4 regions of the Paenibacillus sp. FSL L8-0333 genome follow, and region 1 is predicted to be linked to each of the others. Evidence: riboswitches for the same ligand, from Rfam matches in the RefSeq annotation. Region 1 holds a riboswitch; each other region holds the start of a gene.
What was found. Region 1 has a riboswitch for cyclic di-GMP ahead of NYE72_RS01885 (anti-repressor SinI family protein). Riboswitches for the same ligand answer to the same signal wherever they lie in the genome.

Region 1 (5,008 bases):
ATCAATTACGAAATCTTTTTTGAATTGATGGCGGTATGCGCTAGCTAAACGTACGGCTGCTACGCAGGCCTCTGGGTCATCAGCGTTGACATGGACTATCGGGATTTCATACCCTTTGGCGATGTCACTCGCATAATGCGTAGAACGGGAATCTTCACTTTCAGTCGTAAAACCAATTCGGTTATTAACAATGATATGGATCGTCCCACCATTTTGATAACCTTGAAGTTTGCCGATATTAAGCGTTTCTGCAACAATTCCTTCACCTGGAAAAGCAGCATCACCATGCATCAGCACCGCCATAGCTTTACTGGTATCAATCTTCGGCAGTCCTGCAGTGCTCCGATCTTCTTGTGCGGCACGAGTGAAACCTTCCACGACAGGATTGACGAATTCCAAGTGACTTGGGTTATTCGCTAGTGTTATTCTTGTGCGTACGGTTTCTCCTTCACGGACAGCACGGTCTGCACCGAGATGGTATTTCACATCACCTGTCCAGCCATAGTTAATGCCTGTGGAGCCTTCGGAAGGGAAAAGCTCCTTGTTCGGAGAATGATGAAACTCTGAAAATATGATATCATAAGGTTTGCCCAAAATATGTGCAAGAACGTTGAGGCGACCGCGATGCGCCATGCCCATCAAAATATGCTCTGCACCGTCATGTGCAGCAGCGCGTACGATTTCGTCTAACATCGGCACAAGAGCATCATTGCCTTCAAGACTGAAACGCTTCTGACCTACAAAAGTCTTGTGGAGGAAGGTTTCAAATTGCTCTACCTGAATCAGGCGGTTCAGGAGCTCTTTGCGTTCTGTATTATTCAGGGGTGCTGGTGAGCTGGTGGATTCTGCCTGTCTATTTAGCCATTGCAGTTCTTTTTCTTCATGCACATGCCCGAATTCATAGGCGATAGTCTTGGTGTATGCCTGACGCATACGTTGCACGGCATCCCACCCGGTATGCACATCATTCGGCGCATTTTCCCATATAAGCGTGGCAGGCAGTGCAATCAGGTCTTCGCGGGTCAGCCCATAGGTTTCAGGCTCAAGATATTTTGCCATGGGATTCTGATCGCGTACCAGCGGATCAATTTCAGCGGCCATATGGCCATATATACGAATATTGGCGATTAGCTTGGAAGCTCTTACTGCTTTTCTAAGCCATTCGGTGTCTCCCGAGATGCGCGGCTGAGGAGCCGGTTCGCTATCCGGAGTTAGGGGAGGGGGTCCCGAATTTGTAAAAAGCTCGCGATAATTATTTTCTACGGTGGAGGGATCTTTCACAAACTGTTCATATCTTTCTTGAATGTAGCCTAAATTGGGTCCGTAATACTTACTCCAAATGGATTCGTTATAGGGCTCTTTGGCTGCCATGAATACATCCTCCTTAACGGATGAACTCCATACGTGACATTTTGTGTCAACGCTTACTGGAGCTGTGATGATTGCGGTTTCATTTCTCATCTTATTGTGCTACTTTCAGCCACTGTAATCAATTCATTCTTTCGTCCAATACGTTCGCAAAATGGTATAGGTTAGCTTGTTCTAATGAAAAGAAGGGTGTTTCTTCTCATTACCCATTCTAAAGGCCTATTAAAATGATTCTATTATCCTTATTTTTAACTATTAGGTCAGTAAATATTTATTTTGCTAGTACAATTTATTTTATGTAACGGACGAGTATCGTGATAATCGGACAAGATCTTTGAAAAAAAATCTTTTATTTTTCGTTTTTAAAATAGAAAGTAACCAGGAATCGACACACTTTTCCGCTTTCTTTTTGTATAATGTTATTGCAGATAGTAATTTTATAGTTTTTTAAGCAGATCCTTTCGTGAAAAGGGTCCAGTAAAAGGTAAACTTGCCGAAAGGCAGGGGCACAAAGTCGCGGGTCTAAGGTAGAGATACTATGACAGCCGGATTGCCTGGGGACGTAAAATCTTAGGGGGAGATTTTTTGGAAAAGTCCAACCAGGGTAGCAACAGAGAACAGCAGTTTATTGATCTGGATCAAGAGTGGGTACATTTATTATTAGCAGCTAAGAAGGCTGGCATTAAGGCAGATGAAATCCGCCAGTTCTTTCATGAGAAAACTGTGCAGATCGTGCAGTAATACATTAGAGGGGTTACATATCGAAAAAGGGCACAGCGGTTCTTCGCTGTGTCCTTTTTCGATATGATTTAGTAGAAGAGAGGATCGTACCAGATTAGTAGGAAGTATTAATCCTTTTGATCGAGCTTCCATTTCTGATAGTCCAGAAATTCTTTGAATTCGCGTTTGCTAATGCCTGAGTCCATAGCTTCCTGCACCAATCGGAACCATTCCGAATCTAAATGTGATTCCTCTGCATCATTTGGTTCTCCATAGAGTAGGGCATGAATGGATACCTGAAGCGCGTCAGCGATCTTTTCGATAAACTGGATGGATGGATTGGATTGGATGTTTCTCTCCACGTTGCTAAGATACGACTTAGCCACATCTGCTCTGTCCGCAAGCTCAGATAGGGAGAAACCCTTGTCTAGGCGGAGCTGCTGGATACGTTGGCCCATATTCTGTGGCACTATGCTGACGCCCCTCCGTAATTTTTGTTATTAGTATAGCAAATATCAATAAATCGGACAAAGTTTATTGTAAAGAGAAGAGCAGCAATCTGCTTATCCGTGGCCGGATTCAGGATCTGCTGCTCTTCGAGTATTTTATTAAATTACTTTATTGATCTTAGTAGTCTTTTTTCGCACCTTGTTTAGCTACGAAATCCCAAGTCAGTGTTAAGCTATCGCCTTGGAAAATATTTTGATCTTGGTTATTTTCCACAAATTCGAATTGGACGGAGAAGCTGTCATTGGTACCGGCTTTAATACCGGATGCTTCGGTAAAGAGTTGATCCCAACCTGTATTTTTTACGAGATCCGGATGCTGACTTTTTAAAGCAGCAAGTGTAGTCTCATAAACTACATTTTCAGGAGAGACGATAGGTACCCCTTTATCATTATTTCTAAGGAATTTAACTTTAATGAACTCGGCTAAATCCAAGTAGTTATCTCCTTTAGCATCCGTGATTTGAGTCGATGTATTCAGAATGATAGATCCGATATCGAGCGAACCATCGTTTTTCAATTTGAAGGATTTAGTTACAGTATCACCTGGTTTCAGGTTAGGAATATTAACGATGACAGAAGGGTCGGAGTTCAGATCGAGTGTACCCGCTGCGAATGTAGCTGTGCTTTGCGCAGTGTCGCTAAAGTATGCGAAGGTTCCTCCGCCGATTAATGATAAACCCAGTGCTGCAGATGCTACGCCAAGACCCAATGTTTTCTTGATACCCATAATAAAATTCCTCCTCAAATTTGTGTTTGAATTTTTTATAAAATTTATATATTGTATCTTCCGGTTCGTAAGCGGAAGTGGACAATCAACTTAGGGCTGTGTTTCTGTTGGGGACGGTGAGGCTGGCAGTAGGGCAGTATTTTTCTTTTCTAATGCAGCTACAGCCTTCCAAGAGGTATACAGAGCATAGAGCAGAAGCATCAAGCCAGGCACGATCATGAGGACTACACTTCCAGCTTTGGAAACCGCGAAATTCATAGCGTAACCGACATAGGGTACAGTGACCCCGGTATACTGAGCTACAACATTCGCAGAACTGGTTGGGTTCATGTCGGGTGCGTCGTTGTTATCGCCTTTAGTGCGATAAACAGCTTCACCAGTAGCGTTATTGACGGTCGCTTCTACAATCCGGTGAGTAATGAGCAGATTATCTTCGTTCCTAAAGGTGATGACATCGCCTGGTTTGAAACGATTCATATCCCCTCCGGGTTTTAATGCGACAATTGAGCCTGTCTGAATTCCTGGTTCCATCGATCCTGAGAGTACGGTTTTGATCTCATATCCGAAGAAAGCAGGTTCACCACCGGAGGCCTTGGATAACACTACGGCTGCCACCAGCAGAATAAAGATCACAAGCATTAAGCTCGATAAGGTATTATTGATAATTTTTTTAATTCGCATCTTATTCTCCACCTTTCTCAGGTTGAGGGTCCGAAGGAGCTTGGGTTGCTACCGGCGGGGTAGTCGTACTGTCTTCCGCCTTTGGCGTCTCTTGTGGAGCCTCTTGCTGAGGAACATCTTTTGGAATTGTGAGCTCTTCACCAATTTCCGGCTTAACCGGGTCAGTGGCTGGGGCTTCAGGTTGTTCTTTATTTGGGGCTTCCGGAGCAGCTTCACCTGACGTTGGAGGGGTTGCCTCAGCTTTCGCTTTATCCTCGGCTTCTTGTTGCTTTTTCTCCTCAGCCAAACGTTCTTCTTCCTTCTTCGCTTCTTCTTCTTTCTTTGCTTGCTCTTCTTCTAGCCGAGCTTTTTCAAGCTCTTCTAGTTTTTGCTCGCGAGTCTGACTGATCATTTGGAGTTTATCTTGAAGGGTAGTGATACCTGAGGTTGCCGATTCTTTAAGGTTAGTCAATTCGGTATTTAGAGCTTCATAAGTGGAGGTGAGGTCGCTAGAGATCACGCCATCTGGTTGAGTGAAGGTAATCAGGAATGGCAGCGGCTGTGGGAACTCTCCTTCGCGTAATTCAAGTTGTCCATAAACATCACTGGTAACTACCGAAGCGAATGGAAGACCGACATCGTGTATGGAGGTTAGGTAACTAATAACTCCATTTAAGGAAGCATTCAAGGATTCCGAGATCACACCGCTTTGATTCAGGCTGCTTTGTAAATCTCTGAAAAATTGCTCATCCTTGATTTCTAGACAGTTTGAATCTAGAGAAGTCATATATCCTCCTATCTGGAAGAGTAAGGCTGCTGCTGCACTTAGCTCATTGTGGATTTGATTCCAAATTTGGCTGTTAGCCGCCAGTTGCTCGTTAACGCTATCTATTTGGGATTGAAGCGCCGCTATTTGCGAAGAAATCTCTTGTGCAGCGACATCAAGCTCTTCCAGCGACATCCCTTCTATTCCCGAAACGTCCGAGTAGTTAGCTGATGAGGAAAAGGGTTGTAGTGATTCTTT
Region 2 (5,008 bases), 2.6 Mb from region 1:
TGATTAGACCGCCAGCTTTTGCCTCGCGCATTAAAGGTATTGCGTAATAATTTGTTACCAACTGTGCCCTCACACCCGCATTAAACATATTGTCCCAATGCGCTGTTGGAAGCTCCCAGAAAGACTTCTGCTCAATAAGTAAATCGTTGCCGCCCCATACATTGTTGACTAAAATATCAAGCCGCCCTTGCTCTGAAGCAATCTGGCGAATGACCGTCTCTGTCTCCTGATCTTTTGTATGATCACATCGTATGGCGCTGCCGGACCCTCCCTCCGCTTTTATTTCCCTAAGCACGTTATCAATGCTCCGCTTGCTTTGCCCTGTGCCAGAGGCCTCTGTCGTTCTGCCCGTAATATAAACGAATGCACCTTTCCTTGCCAGCTCCAATGCAATTCCTCTACCAGCACCTCTGCTGCCTCCGGTGACCAATGCTACTTTTCCTTTTAAAGTCATGTTCTCAATCCTTTCTACATTTGTTTTTCTCTAAATGTTCTATATTTAATCCTTACCTTATATAAGTATAATTCTTTAATATGACATCAACTGACATATATAATATAATAATTAATTAAGAACTGACTAACATTTATTAGGAGGAGGAATGTTCCCTTAATGAGAGCCGATCGTTTGTTATCCATCTTACTTTTGCTGCAAAATCGTGGAAAGATGACGTCCCGTGAGCTAGCCCAGACCTTAGAAGTGTCTGAACGAACTGTGTTTAGAGATATGGAAGCCTTATGTACAGCAGGAATACCGATTCTTGCCGAACGGGGACGCGAAGGGGGCTGGATGCTCACGGAAGGATACCGAACCTCGTTAACGGGTATGAAGCCCTCAGAGATTGCTACTCTGCTGCTGTCCGCAGACTCCTCGATTTTAAAAGATCTGGGTATACAAAACGACTTTTCTTCTGCCGTACTCAAGCTGGAGGCTGCTTCGCCATCTAGGACGAATAATCCAGCCAGTTACCTAAGCCAGCGCATCCATATTGATGGTGCCAGCTGGCACCCTTCCGACGAGACCTATCCGTTCCTATCTATCCTGCAGGAAGCTGTTTGGGAAGATCGTAAAGTAAAGATCACTTACCCACGGAATGACGAGACGAAGGAACGTTTTATTGAACCTCTTGGGTTAGTCGCAAAACGTGGAGTTTGGTATGTAGTGGCACGAACCGAGGATGAAATGCGGACTTTTCGCGTGTCAAGATTAATACAAGCTGAAGCAACTAATGAATCATTTGTCAGACCTGAGACTTTTGATTTAAAAAGCTACTGGGAACAGTCGACTTTAGCTTTTAAAGCAGCTCTGCCAAAATATGTAGTGAAATTAAAGGTGAATGAGTCTATTCTTAAAGAATTACAACGTGAAAGATATGTAACTATAACTTTAGTAGAACCCTCTGCTAATACTGGGTGGATGAACGTAGAGGCCGAGTTTAATACTATAGAATCTGCCTGTCGTATCGTACTCTCTTTTTCTCCTTCAGTTATTGTTTTAGCTCCTACCGAACTAGTAGGGATGGTAAAGTCTGCTATTAAAACAATTTCCACAATATATGAGGAATTTTGACATGAATTCTAAATATCTACTACTTAAAGAAGATTTATGACACTTCTCTATAGACCAATGACCTATAAATCCCCTATAATAACACCATTACATAAAATTTAATAAGGGGGACATTTTACCAATGAGCTGGATGCACAAACTTCCGTTAAAACAAAGAATTGTTGCCGGATGTTACCTCGTTGCCGCACTGTTTGCTATTCCTGTCTTAGTTACGTTAATGATTCTAGGTCAATTTCTCGTAGGAATTATACTAGTAGTTGTTCTTGCAGGTCTGACTTTACCTGTTGCTCGCTTCGTGGAGAGAACGCTTACATCATCTTTTGATGATATTGCTAATGTATCTCACAGTATTTCGAAGGGGGATTTCACTAGCAGAGCGGACGAAAATGGTTCAATGGGTGACGTAAGCCGCTCCTTTAACACAATGATTGATAAGCTCAAGAAGATTCTGACCGATGCATCGCAGATCACCCGTCAAGTAATGGATGCAAGCCGCGGAATCGAAGATAAGAACCAGAACCTGAAAATTGTTATGGCACAAGTAGCCTCTTCTTCTACCGAGCTCGCTCTTGGTGCAAATGAAATATCTACGGATATCGCTGATATGACAGAATCCATTAAAGACATTGAGACCAAAGTATCCAATTATACGAACTCCACCAAAGAAATGAACAGACGTTCAATACATACCTTAGAACTTGTTGAGCAAGGGCGCCAATCCGTAGATACACAGGCTGAAGGCATGCGTAAAAACATAGAGGCTACACAAAAAGTGGCTGATACTATTGAAGCTCTCTCACAAAATGCCCGCGGGATTACGATGATCACCAAGACCATCACAGAGATCGCTGAGCAGACCAACCTGCTGTCACTCAATGCCTCCATCGAAGCTGCTCGTGCCGGAGAGCATGGTCGGGGTTTTGCCGTTGTCGCTCAAGAGGTTCGCAAGCTTGCTGAGGAATCTACGGCTTCCACAAAAGAAGTATTCGGTTTGGTCCGCAGCATTGAGTCAGATATTAAACAAGCCATCGATAATATCGCCATCAATGAAGAGGTTGTGCAGGTTCAGAATGAAATGATCACTCAATCTGCCCATATTTTCGCACAAATTGTACAAAGCGTGCAGTACATTACCGAGCAAATCTCTTCATTCTCTGCGGAGAGTGATCTTATGCTAGAAAGTGCCTTGAAAATTTCCAGTGCAATTGAGAATATCTCAGCAATCACCGAAGAAACCGCTGCAGGCACTGAAGAGGTATCGGCGGCTATGAATGAACAGATTAATGCCCTGCAGTCTGTTGCAGAAGAAACGGAAAAAATGACCCAGGCCGTATTTAATCTGCAAAAAACCATTCATATCTTTAAATTCTAGTTCAAAACTATCAACTGCCACCTAAGCTGAGTCTTAGGTGGCAGTTTTTTTCGCGAGGCAAAACTTCATCTCTTGGACAAGACTTTCGTCAAATTTCGAGTTTTTTTAGCGGATTATGTTGACAAAAATTAATGAGGAATATATTGTAAAGGAAAATTATTCTTATCAACTATAAATTAATATTGGCAAAATCCTCGAAAGAGGATGACGCAAAACCATGGATCTACAGCCTCATTTTTTCGTTTGAGGCCATGATTGCCAGGTTGCAGAGGAACCAGGACGGCTGAACTATTGTTCAGTCTTAGCGGCGCCTTATGCCACCAACCTGTGCTTACTATAGAGCACAGGTTTTTACTTTTTGAGTATATTGATCTATCGTATCTATTCGGTAGATTAATAACTAATATATATCAAAAAACTTGTGAGGTGTTTCTTTTGAAGACAGTCGCAGATTACATGGCGGAAGCACTACGTAACCTAGGAGTCACCCATTCTTTTGGGATCATTGGCAAATCGATTTGTCCAATAGTTCTAAAGATGGTCGATTACGGTATTGAATTTATTCCCGGCAGACATGAAGCAAGCTCCGGATTCGAAGCAGCAGGGTATGCGCTGAAAACGGGTAACCTAGGCGTAGCATTTGGTACTTCTGGTCCTGGTGGAACTAACCTGCTCACAGCAGCAGCTCATGCGAAAGCTAACAACCTACCTGTCCTGTTTATTACCGGCCACCAATCCATTACAGAGCTTGGAATTCCTCAATGTCAGGACTCCACCTCTTTTCTGGCTGATTTAGCTGATATGTTCAGACCTGCCACCTTGTTCAGTAAATTGGTTGAACGTGGGGATCACTTTGGTACTATTTTTAATCATGCGATTTCTGTGGCCCTGGCCAAACGGGGTCCTGTTCATCTTTGTATTCCTTTTGATGTACAAACTGAAGTATTGGAAGAATGCAATATTGTAATCCCTGAAAGAGAGTCTCTAATTAGTCAAGCAAATATCGATAGAGTCATCGATGCTATTCAAGCTGCTAAGAATCCTTTGATTATTGCGGGTAAAGGAATTAACCGCTCCGGAGCACATAAAGAGCTTGTTCAACTCGCAGAAACTTTTAATATTCCTGTAGTAACATCTCCTGGTGGAAAAGGGGCTATAGTCTGGGATCACCCGCTCTATCATGGTCCTATTGGCGTTGGCGGTTCGACCCACGGGGATGATTTATTGAATAAAAGCGATCTGTTTATAGTGCTTGGATCACGTTTAAGTGATATGACCATCTGTAATCTTAAACGGGAGAATCATCCAGCAACTTTAATTCAATTTGATATTGATCCAAGCTTTGTCGGAAAAATCCTATTGTCCAAAACGATACCGGTCACTGGGGACCTGCGCGATAATTTGGTGCACTGCCTAAATCATATTGACCCAAGCACAATCACCAAACGCGAGGCTTTGGCCGATGCTGATTATTCAGAAGAGCTTCCAACCCTCAAGAATCTTTCACTGGCTTCAGTAATGAGCACTTTAAGTGATTTGATCCCTTATAATAATTCAATTTTCGTTGATGATGGAAGCCATGGATTCCACGCTGCAAAATGGTACAAGGTTAAGAAACCGGGCAGCTTTGTTTTTGATGCTTATTTTGCTTGCATGGGTAATTCGATCGGCATGGCTATTGGTGCAAAAGTTGCAGCTCCTGAAGAAACTGTCCTCTGCATTACAGGTGATGGTTGTTTCATGATGCTCGGCGCTGAGATTAACACCGCTGTCTGCAAAGATATCCCTGTCATCTTTATCGTGGTCAATAATAAGCAACTAGATATGGCTCTTAAGGGTATGGAGAAAACCACAGGTCGTATCGATGGAACTCTATATGAAGTACCAATGGACGCCGTGAAATTCGCTGAATCTCTAGGTGCTAAAGGCTACAAATGTGAGACTGCGGATGAATTCACAGCTGCAATTAAAGATGCGGTAGCTCTAAACCATGTTGCCGTTATTGAACTACTAACAGACCGTGATGAAGTCCCTCCGACTGCACACCGTACTTTGAACCTAAACTA
Region 3 (5,008 bases), 120 kb from region 1:
CTATTCGACGGTGTTGGTACTGGCGCTGGTGTCGGCGAAGCTACAGGCCCAAGCGGCACAGGATCTTCTGCAAGAACTATAGTGCCAATTACGGATGATGGCGTTGGTGTCGGGAACACCGAAGTCTCTGGTGTCGACGTTGGTGTTACCTCTGGAGTTGGTGTTACCTCTGGCGTTACCGTCGGTGTCGGTGTTGCTTCTGGTGTTACTGTCGGTGTCGGTGTTGCTTCAGGCGTTACCGTCGGTGTCGGTGTTACCTCTGGCGTTACCGTCGGTGTCGGTGTTGCTTCTGGTGTTACTGTCGGTGTCGGTGTTGCTTCAGGCGTTGGCGTTGGTGTCGGCGTCACTGTTGGCGTCGGCGTTGGTGTTGGCGTTGGCGTCGGCGTTGGTGTCACTGTCGGCGTTGGCGTCGGTGTTAGCGTCGGTGTCACTGTTGGCGTCGGCGTCGGTATTGGTGTTGGCGTCGGCGTCACTGTTGGCGTCGGCGTCGGTGTTGGTGTCGGCGTTGGCGTCACTGTCGGCGTTGGCGTCGGCGTCGGCGTTGGTGTCACTGTTGGCGTTGGCGTCGGCGTTGGTGTCACTGTCGGCGTCGGTGTTGGTGTCACTGTCGGCGTTGGTGTCACTGTCGGCGTCGGTGTTGGTGTCACTGTCGGCGTCGGTGTCACTGTTGGCGTCGGTGTTGGTGTCGGTGTCGGCGTCGGCGTCACTGTTGGCGTCGGCGTTGGTGTTGGTGTCGGCGTCACTGTTGGCGTCGGCGTTGGTGTCACTGTCGGCGTCGGTGTCACTGTTGGCGTCGGCGTTGGTATTGGCGTCGGTGTTGGTGTCGGTGTCGGCGTCGGTGTCACTGTTGGCGTCGGCGTTGGTGTTGGCGTCGGTGTTGGTGTCACTGTCGGCGTCGGTGTCACTGTTGGCGTCGGCGTTGGTATTGGCGTCGGTGTTGGTGTCGGTGTCGGCGTCGGCGTCACTGTTGGCGTCGGCGTTGGTGTTGGTGTTGGTGTTGGCGTCGGCGTTGGTGTCACTGTCGGCGTCGGTGTTGGTGTCACTGTCGGCGTTGGCGTTGGTGTCACTGTCGGCGTTGGCGTTGGCGTCACTGTTGGCGTTGGCGTTGGTGTCACTGTTGGCGTTGGTGTCGGCGTTGGTCCAGGTTCATCACCATCGTATGGATAGTGGTGAAATTCACCACCACCAGTCCCTTTGAGTGAAGCCGCCACTAAAGTACCGTTAATCTGACCATTAATAAAATCAACATGAGCATAGGGGGCAAGTATGCTTCCCATTACACCTATGCCTGCCATATCCAGATACGCAGCTTGGCTAAAGTTAAGCAAAATTTTCTTGCTATTCAACACGTTATTAGGTAGAAATCCGAAGTTTTTCATTTTTACGTTAGAACCATCAATATTAATAATTGCTGTAGATCCTGAAGGAACATTTATTGTAATTCCATAGGTATTAGAGACGTTATCTCCTGGAACATTAAAAACATTGACCGCAGGATCTGTACCTGTCAGGGTAAGACTGCCATATTGGTACACTGTTGTTCCATTCGCCGGCAATGCTGCAAGTTCTGCTGATTTGTCCTTCAAAGACTGACCTACGGCTGAAAAGTCAATCGTACTCCCCTGTCTTTTTGTACCTCCCTTGAGGAGCGTTACATTCCCTGAAAAATCTCCCCCGTGCACGATATTCCCATAAACAGTACCTCCGTTGAAAGTAAGATTCCCTCCAACAACAAGTGTGTCAGTCAAGGAAACCTCAGCAGCGGTCAACCTATCTCCAACACTATAGTTGGTTAAGTTAACGTTACCTCCAGCAGCAAACCTTCCTTCCGTATCCGAAACCGTTGTTATATCCCCTAGAATAAACACGTTGTAGACCCCTGCAATTCCCAATGTAGAAGAACTACTAGCTCCAGCAACTCCAGCTCCTAATGAGGAAAGCCCACTACCTACCGTCAAAATCCCAGCTAATACAAGCGAGAGTAACGGTCTTATTCTTCTTTTCAAATGGCACACCTCCTAAAACTATGATTTATATTAATCAGAATAATTACCAGAAACTCTAAAGGACCTAACAACAAAAAAGACCGCCAAAAAGAAGTGGAATTCCCTTCTCATGGCAGTCGGACGGTCATTGTGCCTTTAAGACACTTTAGACTCCTGGACTTTGCGTCCCGCCCTTTCAGACGGTTTGCTATTATCATGACTATATATATGTATTACACTGCAAGTCCAGAACTGGTAGCCGAAGCATTCTCTCCAATAACCGTCTATGACTTTTAATACTTTTTGAATTAATAACAGTTTAGCGCCCGACACCCACAATTGTCAATCAATTCCTTTCGATGATCCCCCTCATTATTACCATACAAAAAAAGCGCCTAAAGGCGCTTCGCATAAGGTTTTTCATTAAATTTTAAAGTAACTGTATATAGCCCAATATGGATATCCATAAGGGAACACTCAGAATTAAACCAAAAAACAATCCACGCTGGAGGCTGCCCTCTTTTTCCATCATAATTCTCCTTTATGTGCGTCCGATACATTATTTTTTATTATTACAATTTTAATATAATTTATTCTTCGTTATTTACTTGTGAATTTAATCACATTTGATAAGCTGTTTAGAAATACCATTGATTATTTTTGGAATATCGGGGTAGAATACGAATATACGTTCCTATTAGAGGTGATGAGATTCATGCATAGAGCAGAAAGCAGGGACAACATGCTGGTGAAATCTTATTTATTGCTTCCGATGATTTTATCAGCTTTCGAACGGGACTCCGCCATTTTATCTACACACTTACGAACACCCGCCCCTTATCTGGAGGTGCTTGGAACAGCTGCTGCAGTAGCTACAACAGATCTAAGGGATGTTCGTGCAGAAATGAGAAGACGGGGAATCAAGGTGTATGAGCAAAACAGACTTAATACGGGAATTGAAGCCAAGTATATATGTCGTGGCTATCACGAACGAATGCTGCTGTTGAATGACATTGTTGCGGCTCAGGCTGCCATCCATATGCGCAGATACCTAGGGCTGGATATTTCCTCTTTTAAGAGTTACGAAGAACAGTATCAGATTAAATAAAGCTGTATAGAAGCCGCTCTACTCTCCCCCCAATCAATTAGTGAACAAAAAAATAGGCCTTACCATGGGAGTTGGCAAGACCTGAGAGAGATATACCACAAAACACTGGGGGGTGTTTGGTGTCTTCAATATATACCTCGAACCTGAAAAAAAGCTGATAGGCACATAAAAATTACATTAAAAATATCATTCGCCGTTCAGAAGTGATCCGAATGCTCCCACAAGCTTAGCCGACCTTTGGCTGGAATTGGATGGCGCAGTGAGTGAACCTCTTCAAGCTTCCAGGCAAAACGTCCTTCGCTATAGTCGCCAAAATCATATTCGTTCCCATTGATCCATTCCCTTAAATCCACCTCTGGAGTAACCACATAACATCCCGCGAGCTGACCTGTAGCAATAATAGCTCCTGTCGGCAAATTATTCGCTGTATAGCCATGTTTCGCCAATACTGATTTGTACGGTTCCTGTTCACAAATCTTTTTGTCAATCCTCATTCCGGCATGGATGCCTAACTCGCCGCGGTAGGCTGTTCTCCATGAACGAGTTTCAAACTCTTTTTCACCAAGAGCAATTAAGGTCGCCCAAGGCTGCCGTATTGTTATACACCGCATGATATTTATCCCCTTTGTTTATGTTGGACGTTTGTCACGGATGCCACGGATCTCGATCTCGCGTTGTGTAATCTTGCTCTCCTTGACTTGATAAATAATCCCAACCGTTTGGTCGATACTCATTTCCATGATTGATCGCCTCTAAAAATAAGAACATTCATTTTTATTATATACAAACAAAAGTTCTAAATATCAATATTATTGACATTCACCTGTAACTCCCCACAATTTAAACAAATAAAATAATTAAAATTGATAAAGGAGAATATAGTTTGTATACTAATCAAGTAGTTAGTGTGCAAACTATATAAAGAGGGGAATTAATTTATGGACAACCCAGGACAGTTATTAATAAGAGTAAGTCTTGAAATGAAAAAAAGCTTAACAAAAAAACTTTTACTTTATAATGTAACAGCTCCTCAATGGGCAGTATTAAAAGATATATCTATTCATTTAGAAGGAACAACTCCAGCTATGATTGCAGAGCGAACTTACTCGGATCGCCCTACAATAACGGGTATACTCGAGCGACTTAAAGCAAAAGGACTTCTGGACATTAGAGATAATCCAAATGATAAACGATCAAATCTTGTATTCATTACAGATTCGGGAATGATAATTAAGAGTCAAATAGAAGTTCTTAGTGACGAAATCATGGATAACGCACTTAAAAATATTTCTGAACAAGAAATGTCCACGTTTATGAACGTGCTTAAAACAATCTATTTAAATATTAGTTAGGGAAGTGAGACTTATGATTCTAATCACAGGGGCAACCGGTAATGTAGGACGTGAAGTGGTTAACGAACTAAGGAAAAGTGAAACACCTTTTAAAATTGCCTCCCATCGAAAAGACAGTGAGTATGTTTATTTTGATTTTGAAAATGCTGATTCTTTTCGTCCAGCGTTAACAGGAGTGAAAAAATTATTTTTACTGCGCCCTCCTCATATAGCTGACGCAAAAAAATATTTCCAACCCCTCATAGATATCGCAAAGGAAGTCGGAGTTGAACACATTGTGTTTCTATCTCTATTGGGCGTAGAGAAAAACCCAATTGTTCCACACCATAAAATTGAAAAAATCATTAAAAAATCAGGAATTCCATATACTTTTTTACGCCCAAGTTTCTTCATGCAAAACTTAATTTCTCAACATGGGGAAGAGCTACGTAAAGAAAAGGAGATCTATGTACCCGCAGGAAAAGGCAAGACTAGCTTTATCGATGTTCGTGATATCGGTACTGTAACAGCTAGAATCCTAACTGAGAATGGTCATGAAAATAAAGGTTACTCGTTAACGGGAA
Region 4 (5,008 bases), 2.0 Mb from region 1:
TGGTTCGGACGTTACGAGTTCTAGACCGTAATGGAATCGACCACACGGGAACAGCTAAATCATTAGAAGAATCCAAGAGAACTCTTATTAAAAACGTCAAAGGAATTACGATCGGCATCCTCTCCTACACAGCAGGAACCAACCGAATTCCTGTACCAGTGAGTAAGCCATGGCTGGTTAACCGGATATCTACGCCCAAAATCATTCGGGAGATTCGAGATTTAAAAAAGAAAGTCGATCTAGTCTTGCTTTATCTGCATTTCGGAAGCGAATACCGTTACACTCCAAACAAGAGGCAAAAAGAGCTGGTCAATCTCTTCTTTAAAAATGGCGCCGACATCATACTGGGGTCTCACCCACATGTTCTACAACCGTTAGCGCTTCGTGGAAAAAAACAATTCGTTATTTACTCATTGGGGAATTTTGTTTCGACTAAACTAATGAATATTCCTTATACACAAAGCGGTATCATTCTTACGCTTAAAATAAAGAAGGATGAAAAAGGACACACGAGTATAACTAACGTAGGTTACATTCCGACTTGTGTAGATCGAAGAATAAAAAGCGGCAGGAAAATTACAGAGATCATCCCCATCCGCGACGCATTAAAGAGAAGCGACACCGACATAAAAACAGAACGGCGAAATCTCATGAATCGAATGTTGAAACATACGACAACAATCTTAAAGAGGGAATAGAGTCGTTACAGAAAAATAACGTTCCGCGGAATTACCGCGGAACGTTATAGATATAGCGCTCAAAACTGTGTTTGGGTTTAGCGTAAACGATCAGGCATCATTAATTTAAGGAATTCTAGAATACCATTCTCTACTACGAGTTCTTCTCTATCTTGATCAGCAAGTACTCTTCTGATGATATCTTCTTTACCCTCCAGCACTTTACTTGTCCAATGAGGATCAATGATAAGAGAACGTCCTACTGCTACTAATTCAGCATTTGTCAACGTGTCCTCTGCGTCCTGTTTGGTACGGATATCTCCGACCCCAATTAAAGGTACACGGCCATTGATTTTCTCATGTACATATTGCAGGATTGATTTTTCTTTAAAATCTTCTGATGCAGATACTTTCTTAAAATCCCCTAATGAAATATGCAGATAATCTAGCTTTTTATCAGCTAATTTATCAATAAGATAAAAGGTATCGGTGATTTTAATTCCAGGCTCTTCATATTCTTCTGGAGAAAAACGATAGCCGACAATAAAATCCTTAACCTTTGAATTGTCAACGACAGCAATAACTGCATCCACTAATTGGTTAATGAAATTAAATCTTTTCTCTAAGCTTCCGCCCCATTGATCATCACGACGGTTGGAGTGTGGAGAGAAGAACTGTTGGACTAAATATGTGTTTGCTCCATGAATTTCTACCCCGTCAAATCCAGCTTGAATAGCACGTTGAGTCGCTTTTTTAAAATCCTCAATTACACCGAAAATTTCATCTTCTGTTAATGCTCTTGGAATTTCTGCATTCGGACGTTCGGCAGCAATGGCGCTGGAGGAAACTGGTTGTACGCCACGTAGTATTTTTGAATCTGTCATTCTTCCTGCATGGAATAGTTGTAAAATAGCTTTTGTTCCATTTCGTTTAATAGTAGATGCTAATCGGCTAAGGCTAGGAATAAATTGATCGGAGGAAACACTAAGTTCACCTTCCCATCCTTTTCCACCCTCTTGTACATTTGCTGCCGCAGTGATGACCGCACCTACTTCGCCCGTTCTTAGTGAATAGTATTTCAATTCATCTTGTGTTACTACACCGTCATAAAAGCTCATTCGCGTGGTCATTGGAGCCATAACCACTCGGTTTTTTAATGTCAGTCCTCTGCGAAAAGTTAATGTTGTGTCTAGTGCTATCATCTTTTTCCCAACTTTCATTAAATTATATTTAAACAAAATATTATATACATGCGCATACATATAAATTACAGCAATGATTTATTCTTGTCAACTAATAAACAACTACTGTTGAATACAGCAAAAAGCACTGTTCAGCGGAACAGCGCTTTTTGCTCGATATGAATCGTCCTTATTATTCTAGTTCGGCCGGTTTTACAATGGCTGTACCTTTATTATTCTTGGAGTATTTAGCTTCAATTTTCGTGGTGTATGTATCTTTTGCTCCATCACTTACCAGCACATAACTCAGATCGACTGTCAGCTTTTCCGTTTGCCAGGTCTTAGTATTGACGAATAATTTCCACGTTACGCTTTTGGGTTGAACTGTCTCACCATCCCAGAGGTTCTCCTGGTCATAGAGTTTGATTATCCCCTTAGCTGCTGTCGGATCGGTTACCGTGAATTGTAAGACCGTTTGTGCGCCAGCCGTGCTGACTTTCATGGATTTTTTATAACTTTTGACCGAATCAAGCATGGAAACAGGATCGTATTGGCCTTTAGAGTAAAAGGCATCCCATTCCGTTTTCTCCAGTCCAAGCCAATACTGTGCATCAGGATCGATCGGCTCCCCGTCATCGTCGTAACCTTCATCTTCAGATTCATCGATCAGTTCACTTCCGTCTACAAGATAGTAAAACTCCTTGTCATTGGCATATAGACTGTACGATGTTTCTAAAAGACTACTAGCGACAGTGCCTGCTGCGGCAAAATTCGGCAGACGGTTGATATCCAGCTTCAGAGTGTTGGTGTTGCTGATACGCACCCCGCCGCTTTGAATATCCTGTTTTTTGGTCACATCCAGATGGAAATTCTTTATTGCTTTGGAGGCTGCCGTTACTTTGCTGATCATCTGATCCGCGGTTACTACTGTTGAGGTAGCTGCAGACACTACTCCTGGATTAGACATCCATCCGATCGTTCCGGACAGCAATAAAGCACCTACTGCCAAACTAGTACCTATTGTTTTGAAAAAACTGTTCATGTACTTCCCCTTTCGGCCCCTTGCGATAATGTAACGCCGTATAGGTCGAAATAATAAAAGAGCTCAAAATAGACTACATATTCTTAGAGCTATCCTTTATGCTTCATAAGACATCCCTATGGCGGCCTGGCGATCATTTCCTTCTGTCGAAAGGCTTTAGACCCATGGCTTTGTGTCATCATCTTTCGATGATTTTACCTTTAACGCGGACATTCAATTAGTTTTAATAGATTAGGGACGCATGTCCCACCGCTAATTTTATCATGGTTATAATTACCTGTAAACGACTTATCTTCCATTCGAATTCGCTATGATACTCAGAAGAAATACTAAAGTTTTGCATTTTTCCAATTCGTCCAAGTTTTCCAGATATCTGAGGTTCAGCTGAGTTATACTATCAATCCGTTTCGGTATATCACTATGCTATGATAAGTATGTTTTTTAGTTTCTCTATCCATCCAAACATTTTCTTAACATATAACTCTTATAATTATTTTAGTTTTCTTAGAAAGGATGATTTTCATGGTTAATATCCTTGTTGTCGAGGATGATATAAAGCTTAATCAAATTATCTGCACCTATCTTTGCAATAATGGATACGACGCTAAAGGGTGTTTAAACCCACGAGAAGCATATGATTTGATGTATAACAGCCTGTATGACCTTATCATCTCAGACGTTATGATGCCAGAGATTGACGGCTTTGAATTTGCGGAAACGGTTAGGGCTATTAACAAAACGATCCCCCTTCTTTTTGTTACCGCTCGTGATGATATTTCCTCAAAACAAAAAGGGTTTCGCGCTGGAATTGATGATTACATGGTCAAACCGGTCAATATGGACGAACTGGTAATGCGTGTGGGCGCTTTACTTCGACGTGCAAATATTGCCCACGAAAAAAAACTGAGGGTAGGAAGTCTTATGATGGACGCGGATGATATGACAGCAACGGTAAACGATGAGGAAATCCCTGTGACGGTACGGGAATTCAACATACTCTACAAAATGCTTTCCTACCCCAAACATACCTTTTCCCGTGCCCAGCTAATGGACGAGTTCTGGGGCATTGGCAGCGAAACCAGCCTGCGTGCCGTAGATGTATACATCGTCAAACTTCGCGACAAGTTCTCTTGTTGTGTGGACTTCAAGATCATGACAGTGCATGGGCTTGGCTACAAGGCAGTGCTGCAATGAGTAAGAGGCAGGAGCAGCATGCCCGGTTCAAGTCCAAGCGTTTTTCATGGAAAGAGTTTTTGTGGACCTTTATTGTGCTGTCCACGCTAACAGCAGGTCAAGCACTTATATACGACGCCTACATTTCAGTAGAACGCGTTCCAACTCAATACATCTTTGGAATCACTGGATATTGGATCATTGTTGCCTTCATTTTTTGCCTTGTCACCGCACGGCAAAAGTACATCGCCTTTGATAAACCCATGCGTAAACTCAGCGAGGCGGCAAACCAGGTAGCAGAGGGAGATTTTTCAGTCTATCTTGAGCCGCTTCACAGAGCGGATAAAAAGGATTATGTAGACGTGATGTTCGAGGATTTTAATAAGATGGTTGAAGAACTGGGCAGTATTGAAACCCTCAAAAATGATTTTATATCGAATGTATCCCATGAGATTAAAACACCATTATCCGTCATTCATAGTTACGCAATGGCATTGCAAACTGTTGATTTGTCGCCAAAACTTCGAACGGAATATACTGAAACTATCATTTCGGCCTCCCAAAAATTAACGACACTGGTGATCAATATTCTGAAGCTAAACAAATTGGACAATCAGGAGATTAATCACGTTGCAGAGCCCTATGATCTGTGCAGGCAGCTATGCGACTGCGCCCTTACTTTTGAAAATTATTGGGAAGAAAAGAACATCGAATTTGTGGCGGATATAGAGGACCGTGCTATCATTCATGCCGACGAAAGCATGCTAGAGATCGTATGGCTTAATCTCCTCTCCAATGCTTTGAAATTCACACCCCCTGGCGGTAGCATCACCTTATCGCAGACTTCAGATGAAGATACAATTACGGTTATGGTATCAGATACTGGCTGCGGAATGGACGAGGAGACGATGAAACATATTTTCGATAAATTCTAT

Region 2: it holds a riboswitch for cyclic di-GMP, as region 1 does, so the genes downstream of both, NYE72_RS21005 (thiamine pyrophosphate-binding protein) here and NYE72_RS01885 (anti-repressor SinI family protein) in region 1, are expected to answer to the same signal.
Region 3: it holds a riboswitch for cyclic di-GMP, as region 1 does, so the genes downstream of both, NYE72_RS02435 (choice-of-anchor A family protein) here and NYE72_RS01885 (anti-repressor SinI family protein) in region 1, are expected to answer to the same signal.
Region 4: it holds a riboswitch for cyclic di-GMP, as region 1 does, so the genes downstream of both, NYE72_RS10520 (DUF6612 family protein) here and NYE72_RS01885 (anti-repressor SinI family protein) in region 1, are expected to answer to the same signal.

Annotation. Positions count from the first base shown of each region.
Region 1 covers NZ_CP150186.1:427,056-432,063, forward strand. Annotated here, with positions in the region: gene NYE72_RS01880 (2-oxoglutarate dehydrogenase E1 component) at 1-1,371, opposite strand, end outside; cyclic di-GMP riboswitch class I at 1,842-1,926, shown strand; gene NYE72_RS01885 (anti-repressor SinI family protein) at 1,954-2,109, shown strand; gene NYE72_RS01890 (helix-turn-helix domain-containing protein) at 2,217-2,546, opposite strand; gene NYE72_RS01895 (TasA family protein) at 2,716-3,324, opposite strand; gene NYE72_RS01900 (signal peptidase I) at 3,415-4,005, opposite strand; gene NYE72_RS01905 (hypothetical protein) at 4,007-5,008, opposite strand, start outside.
Region 2 covers NZ_CP150186.1:4,678,744-4,683,751, forward strand. Annotated here, with positions in the region: gene NYE72_RS20990 (SDR family NAD(P)-dependent oxidoreductase) at 1-454, opposite strand, end outside; gene NYE72_RS20995 (YafY family protein) at 614-1,570, shown strand; gene NYE72_RS21000 (HAMP domain-containing methyl-accepting chemotaxis protein) at 1,692-2,942, shown strand; cyclic di-GMP riboswitch class I at 3,117-3,213, shown strand; gene NYE72_RS21005 (thiamine pyrophosphate-binding protein) at 3,369-5,008, shown strand, end outside.
Region 3 covers NZ_CP150186.1:549,590-554,597, reverse strand. Annotated here, with positions in the region: gene NYE72_RS02435 (choice-of-anchor A family protein) at 1-2,006, opposite strand, end outside; cyclic di-GMP riboswitch class I at 2,115-2,205, opposite strand; gene NYE72_RS02430 (hypothetical protein) at 2,701-3,093, shown strand; gene NYE72_RS02425 (ASCH domain-containing protein) at 3,291-3,704, opposite strand; gene NYE72_RS02420 (MarR family transcriptional regulator) at 4,032-4,445, shown strand; gene NYE72_RS02415 (SDR family oxidoreductase) at 4,459-5,008, shown strand, end outside.
Region 4 covers NZ_CP150186.1:2,398,002-2,403,009, reverse strand. Annotated here, with positions in the region: gene NYE72_RS10530 (CapA family protein) at 1-698, shown strand, start outside; gene NYE72_RS10525 (NADH-dependent flavin oxidoreductase) at 776-1,939, opposite strand; gene NYE72_RS10520 (DUF6612 family protein) at 2,052-2,900, opposite strand; cyclic di-GMP riboswitch class I at 3,018-3,109, opposite strand; gene NYE72_RS10515 (response regulator transcription factor) at 3,423-4,094, shown strand; gene NYE72_RS10510 (HAMP domain-containing sensor histidine kinase) at 4,091-5,008, shown strand, end outside.